DNA from 2 places in the Jejuibacter sp. L23 genome. Region 1 is predicted to be linked to the other one. Evidence: predicted binding sites of a transcription regulator. Region 1 holds the regulator's gene; the other holds the start of a gene.
The links. The regulator sigma-54, encoded in region 1, starts transcription at its own class of promoters, with help from an activator protein. The targets are predictions, from matches to a motif close to GTTGGCACANNTTTCGCTNT.
Positions count from the first base shown of each region.

Region 2: a site for sigma-54 is predicted at 3,311-3,330, ahead of glnK (P-II family nitrogen regulator). Genes of this name have one in related genera too.

Region 1 covers NZ_CP138199.1:4,683,128-4,688,471, reverse strand. The annotation lists gene ptsN (PTS IIA-like nitrogen regulatory protein PtsN) at 1-463, opposite strand, end outside; gene hpf (ribosome hibernation promoting factor) at 539-826, opposite strand; gene rpoN (RNA polymerase factor sigma-54) at 849-2,282, opposite strand; gene lptB (LPS export ABC transporter ATP-binding protein) at 2,364-3,089, opposite strand; gene lptA (lipopolysaccharide ABC transporter substrate-binding protein LptA) at 3,096-3,638, opposite strand; gene lptC (LPS export ABC transporter periplasmic protein LptC) at 3,607-4,191, opposite strand; gene kdsC (3-deoxy-manno-octulosonate-8-phosphatase KdsC) at 4,188-4,754, opposite strand; gene kdsD (arabinose-5-phosphate isomerase KdsD) at 4,771-5,344, opposite strand, start outside.
Region 2 covers NZ_CP138199.1:1,210,191-1,215,534, forward strand. The annotation lists gene SCU88_RS05575 (SmdA family multidrug ABC transporter permease/ATP-binding protein) at 1-1,377, shown strand, start outside; gene SCU88_RS05580 (SmdB family multidrug efflux ABC transporter permease/ATP-binding protein) at 1,370-3,148, shown strand; gene SCU88_RS05585 (hypothetical protein) at 3,112-3,261, opposite strand; gene glnK (P-II family nitrogen regulator) at 3,371-3,709, shown strand; gene amtB (ammonium transporter AmtB) at 3,735-5,021, shown strand; gene tesB (acyl-CoA thioesterase II) at 5,072-5,344, opposite strand, start outside.

The DNA.
Region 1 (5,344 bases):
CAGTGATGATCTGATAAAGCTCTTCATCGCTTTGCGCCGCTCGCAGCCGACGGCAGATAGTTTTGTCCGCCAGCCGTTTAGCTACCAGAGACAGCGTATGCAGATGCGTTTTGGTCTGGTCCGCCGGCACCAGCAGCGCGAACAGCAAATCCACCGGCTGATTATCGATAGCATCGAAGGCGATGGGGGTCTCCAGCTTAATAAAGACGCCCACGGCGCGTTCGGTATCCTCTTCCAGCTTACCGTGGGGGATGGCGATACCGTTACCGATACCGGTACTCCCCATTTTCTCCCGGGTCAGTACAGCCTCAAACACGAGCTGGGGAGCCAACCCCAACTGTTTGGCAGCCAGCTCGCTGACTACCTCCAGCGCCCGCTTTTTACTCTGGCACGGGACGCCGCTTCGGGTACACTCCTGGTTAAGGACATTGCTCAGTTGCAGCGCTAAATCATTGTTCATCATAATTTCACCTAAGCCTTCTGCGGGAACGGCCCGCCGCAATGGCGAGCCGCACGGGTCACAGAAACGCCCGGACAATTAGTGTTGTTTCAGTTTATCTTTATGTTTGGTTAACTGCCGCGCCAGCTTGTCGATCAGGCCATCAATGGCCGCGTACATATCCTGAGCTTCCGCGCTGGCGTGCAGCTCTCCGCCGTTGACGTGCAGCGTCGCTTCCGCGACGTGGGAAACCTTTTCCACTTTCAACACAATATAGACCTGATTGATCCTATCAAAATACTGCTCCAGCTTGGCGAATTTTGGATTGATAAAATCGCGCAATGCATCGGTGATTTCGACGTTTTGTCCAGTGATGTTGAGCTGCATAGTGTCTTCCTTATCTGTTGAGTCAGACCAGTTGTTTACGCTGGTTAGACGGAGGAATCGATAAAGACTCTCGGTACTTCGCAACGGTTCGGCGCGCCACCATAATCCCCTGGTCGGAGAGCATGGCGGTGAGCTTACTGTCGCTCAGTGGCTTGGCGGGATTCTCCGCAGCGATTAATTTCTTCACCAACGCCCGGATAGCCGTAGAGGAGGCTTCGCCGCCGCCTTCGGTGCTCACGTGGCTGGAGAAGAAATACTTGAGCTCAAAAATACCTCCTGGACTCTGGAGGTATTTTTGAGTGGTGACGCGTGAGATGGTGGATTCGTGCATATCAACGGCCTGGGCGATATCGGCCAGCACCATGGGTTTCATATGCTCTTCACCATGTTCGAAAAAGGCCTGCTGCTGTTCCACAATACAGCGGCTGACGCGTAGCAGGGTGTCGTTACGGCTCTCCAGACTCTTAATCAGCCACTTCGCTTCCTGCAGATTACTGCGGATAAACTGGCTGTCGCTGTCGTTACGGGCGCTGGTCCCCATTGCCGCATATTGCTGATTAATCTTCAGGCGCGGAATACTGTCGCCGTTAAGTTCCACAACCCAGCGTCCCTGGTGCTTACGGACCAGCACGTCAGGGATAACGTATTCCGGCTCGCTGGTCTGAATCGACTGGCCTGGGCGTGGATCGAGGGACTGAATTAGCCCGACGGATTCTTTCAGCACCTCCTCTTTAAGGCGCGTAACGCGCATCAGCGAGCGAAAATCATGATTGGCCAGCAGATCGAGATGATCGTTGACGATCTGATGCGCCTCATTCAGGCGCGGGGTTTCGGGCGCGAACTGAGAAAGCTGGATCAACAGACATTCCCGCAAATCGCGGGCAGCCACGCCAACCGGATCGAAGCGCTGAATGCGTTTGAGTACCGCCTCGACCTCTTCCTGGGTCACCTCTTCATCGCCCATGCCGTCCAGAATGTCCTGGACTGTGATGGTGAGGTAGCCGGTGTCGTCGACGGCGTCGACAATAGAGGTCGCGATGGCGATATCGGTGTCGGAGAAAGGAGTTAGCTCAACCTGCCACATCAGGTAGTCCTGAAGGGACTGGGTGGTTTCGCCCTGGTAGATGGGCAGTTCGTCGTCGACATAGTCAGTGCCGGTACCGGAGGGGGTGCCTGCGGTATAGATCTCGTCCCAGCTGGCATCAAGCGGCAGCTCTTCGGGCATGGAGTCTTGTTCCAGCGCATCCCGGCTGTCGAGCGTTTCGCTGTCGCTGCTTTCGGTGGTCGCGACTTCGTCAAGGGGGTCGCTCTGTTCAAGCAGGGGATTGCTTTCCAGCGCCTGGTTAAGCTCCTGCTGGAGTTCCAGCGTGGAGAGCTGCAGCAGGCGGATGGCCTGTTGCAGCTGGGGCGTCATGGCAAGCTGTTGGCTCAGCTTTAATTGCAAACCTTGCTTCATGTTCAGAACAAGCTACCTCAGGTCAATGTTTCGATGAAACCGCGCACTCATAGGGGCGTGCGGCATCCAGTCCTTACCCTATCAGAGTCTGAACTCTTCCCCAAGATACACGCGTTTCACCTGGTCGTCCTTGAGGATCTCATCAGGCGTACCATGGGCAATCAGGTGCCCCTGGCTGACGATATAAGCGCGTTCGCAGACGGCCAGCGTCTCGCGAACGTTATGGTCGGTGATAAGCACCCCAAGACCGCTGTCGCGCAGGTGTTCGATAATGCGTTTGATGTCGATAACCGAGATGGGATCGACCCCTGCGAAGGGCTCATCCAGCAGGATAAATTTGGGATTAGCCGCCAGCGCGCGGGCGATTTCGACCCGTCGACGTTCCCCACCGGAGAGGGATTGACCCAGGTTATCGCGCAGGTGCTCGATGTGGAACTCTTCCATCAGCTCGTTGGCGCGATCGGTACGCTGTTCCGCCGATAGATCGTCGCGAATTTGCAGCACCGCCATCAGGTTGTCGAAGACGCTCAGGCGCCGAAAAATGGACGCTTCCTGAGGCAGATAGCCGATGCCGCGGCGGGCGCGGGCGTGCAGCGGCAGCAGACTGATGTCTTCATCGTCGATGATGATGTTACCGGCATCGCGCGGGACGATGCCCACCACCATGTAGAAGGTTGTGGTCTTACCGGCGCCGTTAGGGCCAAGCAGACCGACGATTTCACCGGACTCCACGGTCAGGCTGACATCTTCTACCACCTTTCGGCCCTTATAGGCCTTGGCGAGATTCTTTGCAGTGAGTGTTGCCATACGAAATTAGTTACTCTTCTGACCGGAATTGTTTTTATCCTGAAGCTGTGACGGTACCAGAACGGTTGTCACGCGTTTGCCTTTCTCACTGGAAGCCTGCATTTTCTGCTCTTTTACGAGATAGGTGATCTTATCGCCCTTGATGTTGCTGTCGAGCTGCTCCAGGTATGCATTACCGGTCAGGATGACATAATCATTCTGAAGCTCGTAGCGCATCTTGCTGCCGTGCCCTTTCACCGGTTTGCCGTTGTCCTGCATCTGGTAGAAAGTGGCAGGTTTACCATAGGCTTCCACCACCTCTCTACCTTTTTCGCCGCCCGGGCGGGTCACCACCACTTTGTCGGCGTTCACCTTGATCGTGCCCTGAGTCACCACCACGTTGCCGGTAAAGGTCACCACGTTGCCTTCCATATCCAGCGACTGCTGGTCGGATTCGATATGGATCGGCTTATCGGTGTCACCGGTAACTGCAAAGGCCGGGAGCGCTGCGGCAAAAAGCGTACCGGCCAGCAGGAGATTAAGGCTGTGTTTGTTTATTCTGGATTTCATATGAGGATCTAACCTTTTCAATCAGCTCGGCAGTTTTGCTGCGCAGGTTTCCGCGCATTTTCAGGCCTTTGGAATTAAATGTGGTCCCGTACAGCGTGACGAGGTCATCAGAAGTAACATCCTGTGTCACAAGGTTCACCTGGGCATTATCGGTGGTGATTCTACGCAATTGCGAATCTGGCGCCAGCGCGGTTACCACCACATTTCCGTACAAATACAGCATACGATCTTTAGTCAGTTTGGCGCGATCGGCGCGAACTGACCAGGTGGCGGTCTTATTTGCGTCGTTGGCGTCATAAACGGTCATCACTGGCAGAGTAAACCACGAAAGCTCTTCTGCGGAGAAATATTCCACGTGCTGAGCGACCAGTCGATAGTTCAACGCCCCCTGAGGGTTGTAAACGACGGTGTCGGAGTGCTCGCTCTTGTAGGTCGGCTCGTTACTGTTCACGGCTTCAGGCGCAGCATCGTCGAGGTCGGTCAGATTAATGCCGATCAGTACCAGTGCCACAATGGCCAGCCCGATAATGACCCAACGTTTCAGCTTACTCATAGGGATTGCCCTTTAGCCTCCTCCAGCTTGCCCTGCGCCAGCAGTAGCAGATCGCACACTTCGCGTACCGCGCCGCGGCCGCCTGCAATGCGGGTCACATAATCTGCTCGCGGCAGCAGCAGCGGATGGGCATCGGCAACGGCGACGCTCAGCCCCACTTCAGCCATGACCGGCCAGTCGATAAGATCATCGCCGATATATGCTACCCGATCGGCTGTTAATGAGAGTTTATGCAACAGCTCCTGAAAGGCCAGCCGTTTATCTGACTGCCCCTGGTAAAGATGTGTAATACCGAGCGTTTTACAGCGATCCTCAAGCAGCTTCGCATCGCGTCCGGTGATGATCGCCACCTCGATATCGGAGGTCAGGGCGCAGCGAATGCCGTAACCGTCACGCACGTTAAAGGCTTTTAGCTCTTCGCCGTTGTTGCCCATATAGATCAGGCCGTCGGACATCACGCCGTCGACATCGAGAATCAGCAGGCGAATATTCTGCGCCCGATTCATGACCTGCGAGCTTACCGGACCATAACAGGTGGCAAGCATTGCTTCCTGGTTGCTCATTACCGCTTATCCTTCTTTACACTACGCCAGCGCGCAGTAAGTCATGCATATGTAACACACCGCGTAGTTTGTCGCCATCGGCAACCATCACCGAGGTGATATGGCGGCTCTGCATCAGGTTGAGTGCATCGACGGCCAGAATATCCGGACGTACGCGAATACCGCCTGAGGTCATCACATCGGTGATATGGAGCTGATAGAGATCGACGCCGGTGTCGAATACCCGGCGCAGGTCGCCGTCGGTGAAGATGCCTTCAATGGTCATATCGTCGTCGCAGACAACCGTCATCCCCAGATTTTTGCGAGTGATCTCCAGCAGCGCGTCGCGTAGTGTCGCCTCTTTACTGACGCGGGGAATTTCATCGCCGGTGTGCATAATGTCGTTAACCCGTAGCAGCAGTTTGCGCCCCAGCGCGCCGCCGGGGTGGGAGAGCGCGAAATCTTCGGCGGTAAAACCGCGGGCTTTCAGCAGCGCTACAGCCAGGGCATCGCCCATGACCAGTGTTGCGGTCGTGCTGGTGGTCGGCGCCAGTCCCAGCGGACAGGCCTCCTGGGGAACTGTAATGCACAGATGGACGTCGGCGGCGCGC
Region 2 (5,344 bases), 1.8 Mb from region 1:
GGAGAAGGGGTGCTGACCCTGGTGGATTCACTGGTGATGGGCTGTGCGGTGCTGATTGTGATGAGCACCCAAATTAGTTGGCAGTTAACGCTGCTGGCGCTACTCCCCATGCCGGTAATGGCGGTGGTGATTAAGCGCTATGGCGATATGCTGCACCAGCGCTTTAAGCGAGCCCAGGCGGCATTCTCCACCCTGAACGATCGCACCCAGGAGAGTATGACCAGTATCCGCATGATCAAAGCCTTTGGGCTGGAGGACAGACAGTCGGCGCTGTTTGCCGATGAAGCGCGTGATACCGGCGAGCGCAATCTGCAGGTGGCGCGCATTGACGCCCGCTTCGATCCTACTATTTATATCGCGATTGGCATGGCGAACCTGCTGGCGGTGGCTGGCGGAAGCTGGATGGTGGTTCAGGGCACGCTGACCCTGGGGCAACTGACGAGTTTCACCATGTATCTTGGTCTGATGATTTGGCCGATGCTGGCGCTGGCGTGGATGTTTAACATCGTCGAACGCGGCAGTGCTGCTTACAGTCGTATCCGGGCGCTACTGGCGGAAGCGCCGGTCATTGCCGATGGCGACCAGCCGCTGCCTGCCGGGCGTGGGACGCTACAGATGGATGTGAAAGCGTTTCACTATCCTGAAACCGCCGAACCCACTCTGGAAAATATCGCGTTCACCCTGGCTCCGGGCCAGATGCTGGGACTGTGCGGCCCCACCGGCTCCGGTAAGAGCAGCATACTGGCGCTGATTCAGCGTCACTTCGACCCCGATAGCGGCGAGATCCGCTTCCACGATATGGCGCTGCCAACGCTGCGTATCGACGACTGGCGCGCCAGGCTGGCGGTGGTGAACCAGGGGCCGTTCCTGTTTTCCGACACGGTGGCCGCCAATATCGCGCTGGGTCGCCCGGGCGCCACGCAGCAGCAGATAGAAGAAGCGGCGCGGCTGGCCTGCGTACATGACGATATCCTGCGCCTTGCCAATGGTTATGAGACCGAAGTGGGGGAGCGCGGCGTGATGCTCTCCGGCGGCCAGAAGCAGCGTATCGCCATTGCCCGGGCTCTGTTGCTCGATGCCGAAATATTGATCCTCGACGATGCGCTGTCGGCGGTAGACGGGCGCACCGAGCACCAGATCCTCCATAACCTGAAAACCTGGGGTAAAGAGCGCACCCTGATAGTCAGCGCTCACCGTCTGTCGGCCCTGACGGCTGCCAGCGAGATACTGGTGCTGCAACGCGGTCAGGTGGCGCAGCGTGGTCGCCATGACCGGCTGGTGGAGCAGCCAGGCTGGTATCGCGATATGTACCGCTATCAGCAACTGGAAGCCGCGCTGGATGAAGCGCCGGTCGACGAGGAGGCAACGGATGCGTAATTTGCGTCAGTTGTGGCCGACGCTGAAACGCTTGCTGGCTTATGGCTCGCCCTGGCGACGCCCGCTGATGATGGCGGTGGCAATGCTGTGGGTTGCGGCAGCGGCGGAAGTCAGCGGACCGGCGTTGATCAGTTACTTCATCGACAATATGGTGGCTCAGCATCGGCTGCCGGTGAAGCTGGTGGCGGGCCTGGCCGTACTCTATATTCTGCTGCAAATTCTGGCGGCGTCGTTGCACTACGCCCAGGCGCTGTTGTTTAACCGCGCTGCGGTAGGCGTGGTGCAACAGTTGCGTACCGATGTCATGGATGCGGCGCTACGCCAGCCAATTAGCGCTTTCGATACCCAGCCGGTAGGAGAATTGATCTCCCGGGTAACCAACGATACCGAAGTGATTCGCGATCTTTACGTCACCGTGGTAGCAACGGTGCTGCGTAGCGCGGCGCTGATTGGCGCCATGCTGGTGGCGATGTTCAGCCTGGACTGGAGAATGGCGCTGGTGGCGATTGCCATCTTCCCGGCGGTGCTGGTGGTGATGCTGATTTACCAGCGTTACAGCACCCCCATCGTGCGTCGGGTGCGTAGCTGGCTTGCGGATATTAACGATGGCTTTAATGAAGTGATTAACGGCATGAGCGTGATCCAGCAGTTCCGCCAGCAGGCGCGTTTCGGCGAGCGAATGGGGCGCGCCAGCCGTAATCACTATCTGGCGCGTATGCAGACCCTGCGCCTGGACGGCTTTTTACTGCGCCCGCTGCTGAGCCTGTTTTCGGCGTTGATCCTGTGTGGCCTGCTGATTCTGTTCGGCTTTAGCCCGCAGGGCACTATCGAAGTGGGGGTGCTGTACGCCTTTATCAGTTACCTCGGGCGTCTTAACGAGCCGCTGATTGAGCTGACCACCCAGCAGTCGATGTTACAGCAGGCGGTAGTCGCCGGGGAGCGAGTCTTCGAACTGATGGACCGCCCTCGCCAGCGCTATGGCGACGATACCCGGCCGCTGGCTGGCGGTAGTATTACCATTCGCTCTCTCTCCTTTGCCTATCGCGAAGACAGGATGGTACTGAAAGATATCGATCTGGAGGTGCCGTCGCGTGGTTTTGTGGCGCTGGTGGGCCATACCGGTAGCGGTAAGAGCACCCTGGCCAATCTGCTGATGGGCTACTATCCTCTGACCCGCGGCGAGATTCTGCTGGATGGCCGCAATCTGGAAAGCCTGAGTCACGAAGCGCTGCGTCAGGGCGTGGCGATGGTGCAGCAGGATCCGGTAGTGCTGGCGGATACGTTTTTCGCTAACGTCACGCTGGGGCGCGATATCAGCGAACAGCGGGTCTGGCAGGCGCTGGAAACGGTACAACTGGATGCCCTGGCCCGCACAATGCGCGACGGAATCCAGACCCGGCTGGGCGAGCAGGGCAATAATCTGTCGGTGGGCCAGAAGCAGCTACTGGCCCTTGCCCGGGTACTGGTGGTGCCGCCGGAGATTTTAATCCTCGATGAAGCCACCGCCAGTATTGATTCCGGTACTGAACAGGCTATTCAACGGGCGCTGGCGGTGGTACGCCAACACACCACACTGGTGGTTATCGCCCACCGTCTTTCTACCATCGTCGAGGCGGATACCATAATGGTGCTGCATCGCGGCCGGGCGGTGGAGCGCGGCACCCATGAGCAGTTACTGGCGGCCCGTGGCCGTTACTGGCAGATGTATCAGTTGCAACTGGCAGGCGATGAACTTCAGGCCGCCGGGCGTGAAGAGACGCCGATCGTCTGATGCACCACGCCGGGGCGCGCCGTTAACCGGGCGCCCCGTTCATCGATTTTCTGCACCATAATGGTGCTCCAGCGCGCACCAGCGAACCCGCAGCCTGCACGCCGGTAAAGCATTTCCTCTCTTTTCCTCCCCTCTGGGCGCGACTGGCGCCGGATAATGCGTTTTGGCATGCCCCTTGCTTTATCCCTTTGTATGCGGATTTCGCCTGGACGGAGGGGAATTATGAAGTTGGTTACGGTGGTCATTAAGCCATTCAAGCTGGAAGAGGTGCGTGAGGCGCTTTCCGCCATTGGCATTCAGGGGCTGACGGTGACGGAAGTTAAGGGCTTCGGGCGCCAGAAAGGCCATGCGGAGCTGTATCGCGGCGCGGAGTACAGCGTCAACTTCCTGCCTAAGGTCAAAATCGATATTGCCATTGCCGACGATCAGGTGGATGAGGTGGTGGAAGTCATCAAGAACGCCGCCTGGACCGGCAAGATCGGCGACGGTAAGATTTTCGTCGCCGAACTGCAGCGCGTTATTCGTATTCGTACCGGCGAAGCCGATGAAGCCGCACTGTAACAGGCCTTGAATGGGGATAATTAAGATGAAAAAACTGACCTCAAAAATCGGCTGTGGCGCGCTGGCACTGGCGCCAGGTCTGGCGCTGGCAGCGCCCGCCGCAGCCGATAAGGCGGATAACGCCTTTATGATGATTTGCACCGCGCTGGTGCTGTTTATGACTATACCAGGACTGGCTCTGTTTTACGGGGGGCTGCTGCGCGGGCGAAACGTACTTTCAATGTTGACTCAGGTGAGCGTCAGCTTCGCGATGGTCTGCGTGCTGTGGGTGCTTTATGGCTACACCCTGGCCTTTGGCGAAGGAGGCTCCTTCTTCGGTAATTTCGACCAGATTATGTTGAAGGGCATTGAGCTGACGGCGTTGACCGGCTCCTTCTATCAGTATATCCACGTGGCTTTCCAGGGCTCTTTCGCCTGCATTACCGTGGCGCTGATAGTCGGCGCTCTGGCGGAGCGTATCCGCTTTTCGGCGGTGCTGATCTTCGTGGTGGTGTGGCTGACTCTCTCCTATATTCCCATTGCCCATATGGTATGGGGCGGCGGTCTGCTCGGCACCCACGGGGCGCTGGACTTCGCGGGAGGCACGGTGGTGCATATTAACGCCGCGGTTGCCGGTCTGGTGGGGGCTTACCTGCTGGGTAAGCGCGTGGGCTATGGCAAAGAGGCTTTTAAGCCCCACAATCTGCCGATGGTCTTTATGGGTACCGCGATTCTCTATATCGGCTGGTTTGGCTTTAATGCCGGTTCAGCCAGCGCGGCGAATGAGGTTGCGGCTCTGGCCTTTGTGAATACCGTGGTGGCGACGGCGGCTGCGATTCTGGGTTGGATCTTTGGCGAATGGGCGCTGCGCGGCAAGCCATCGCTGCTCGGCGCCTGCTCTGGCGCCATTGCCGGACTGGTGGGGATTACCCCTGCCTGCGGAACCGTGGGCGTCGGCGGCGCGCTGATTATTGGTCTGGTTGCCGGTCTGGCCGGGCTGTGGGGCGTGACGGCCCTCAAGCGCTGGCTGCGGGTGGACGATCCCTGCGATGTCTTCGGGGTACACGGCGTATGCGGCATCATTGGTTGCGTGCTGACCGGCGTGTTCACTGCTACCTCTCTGGGCGGTACCGGCTTTGCCGATGGCGTGACGATGGGGCATCAGGTACTGGTACAGCTGGAAAGCATTGGCATTACCGTAGTCTGGTCCGGCGTGGTCGCCTTTATTGGCTATAAGCTGGCAGATATCGCGGTTGGGCTACGGGTCCCGGAAGATCAGGAGCGCGAAGGGCTGGACGTCAACAGCCACGGCGAAAATGCCTACAACCACTGATTTCTACCCCAAAGAATTAAAAGCCCGAACCCAGGTTCGGGCTTTTTGCATTATTCACCGTGGCGGCGAATGACCCCTTCCTGTACCGACGATGCGACCAGTTCGCCGTTGCGATTGTAGAATTCGCCGCGCACAAAGCCGCGGGCGCTGGAGGCGGAGGTACTCTCTACGTCATAGAGCAACCAGTCGTTGATGTCGAACGGGCGGTGGAACCACATCGAATGGTCGATGGTGGCGACCTGCATACCCGGCTCCAGGAAGCCCACTCCGTGGGGTTGAAGCGAAACCGGCAGGAAGTTAAAGTCTGAAGCGTAGCCCAGCAG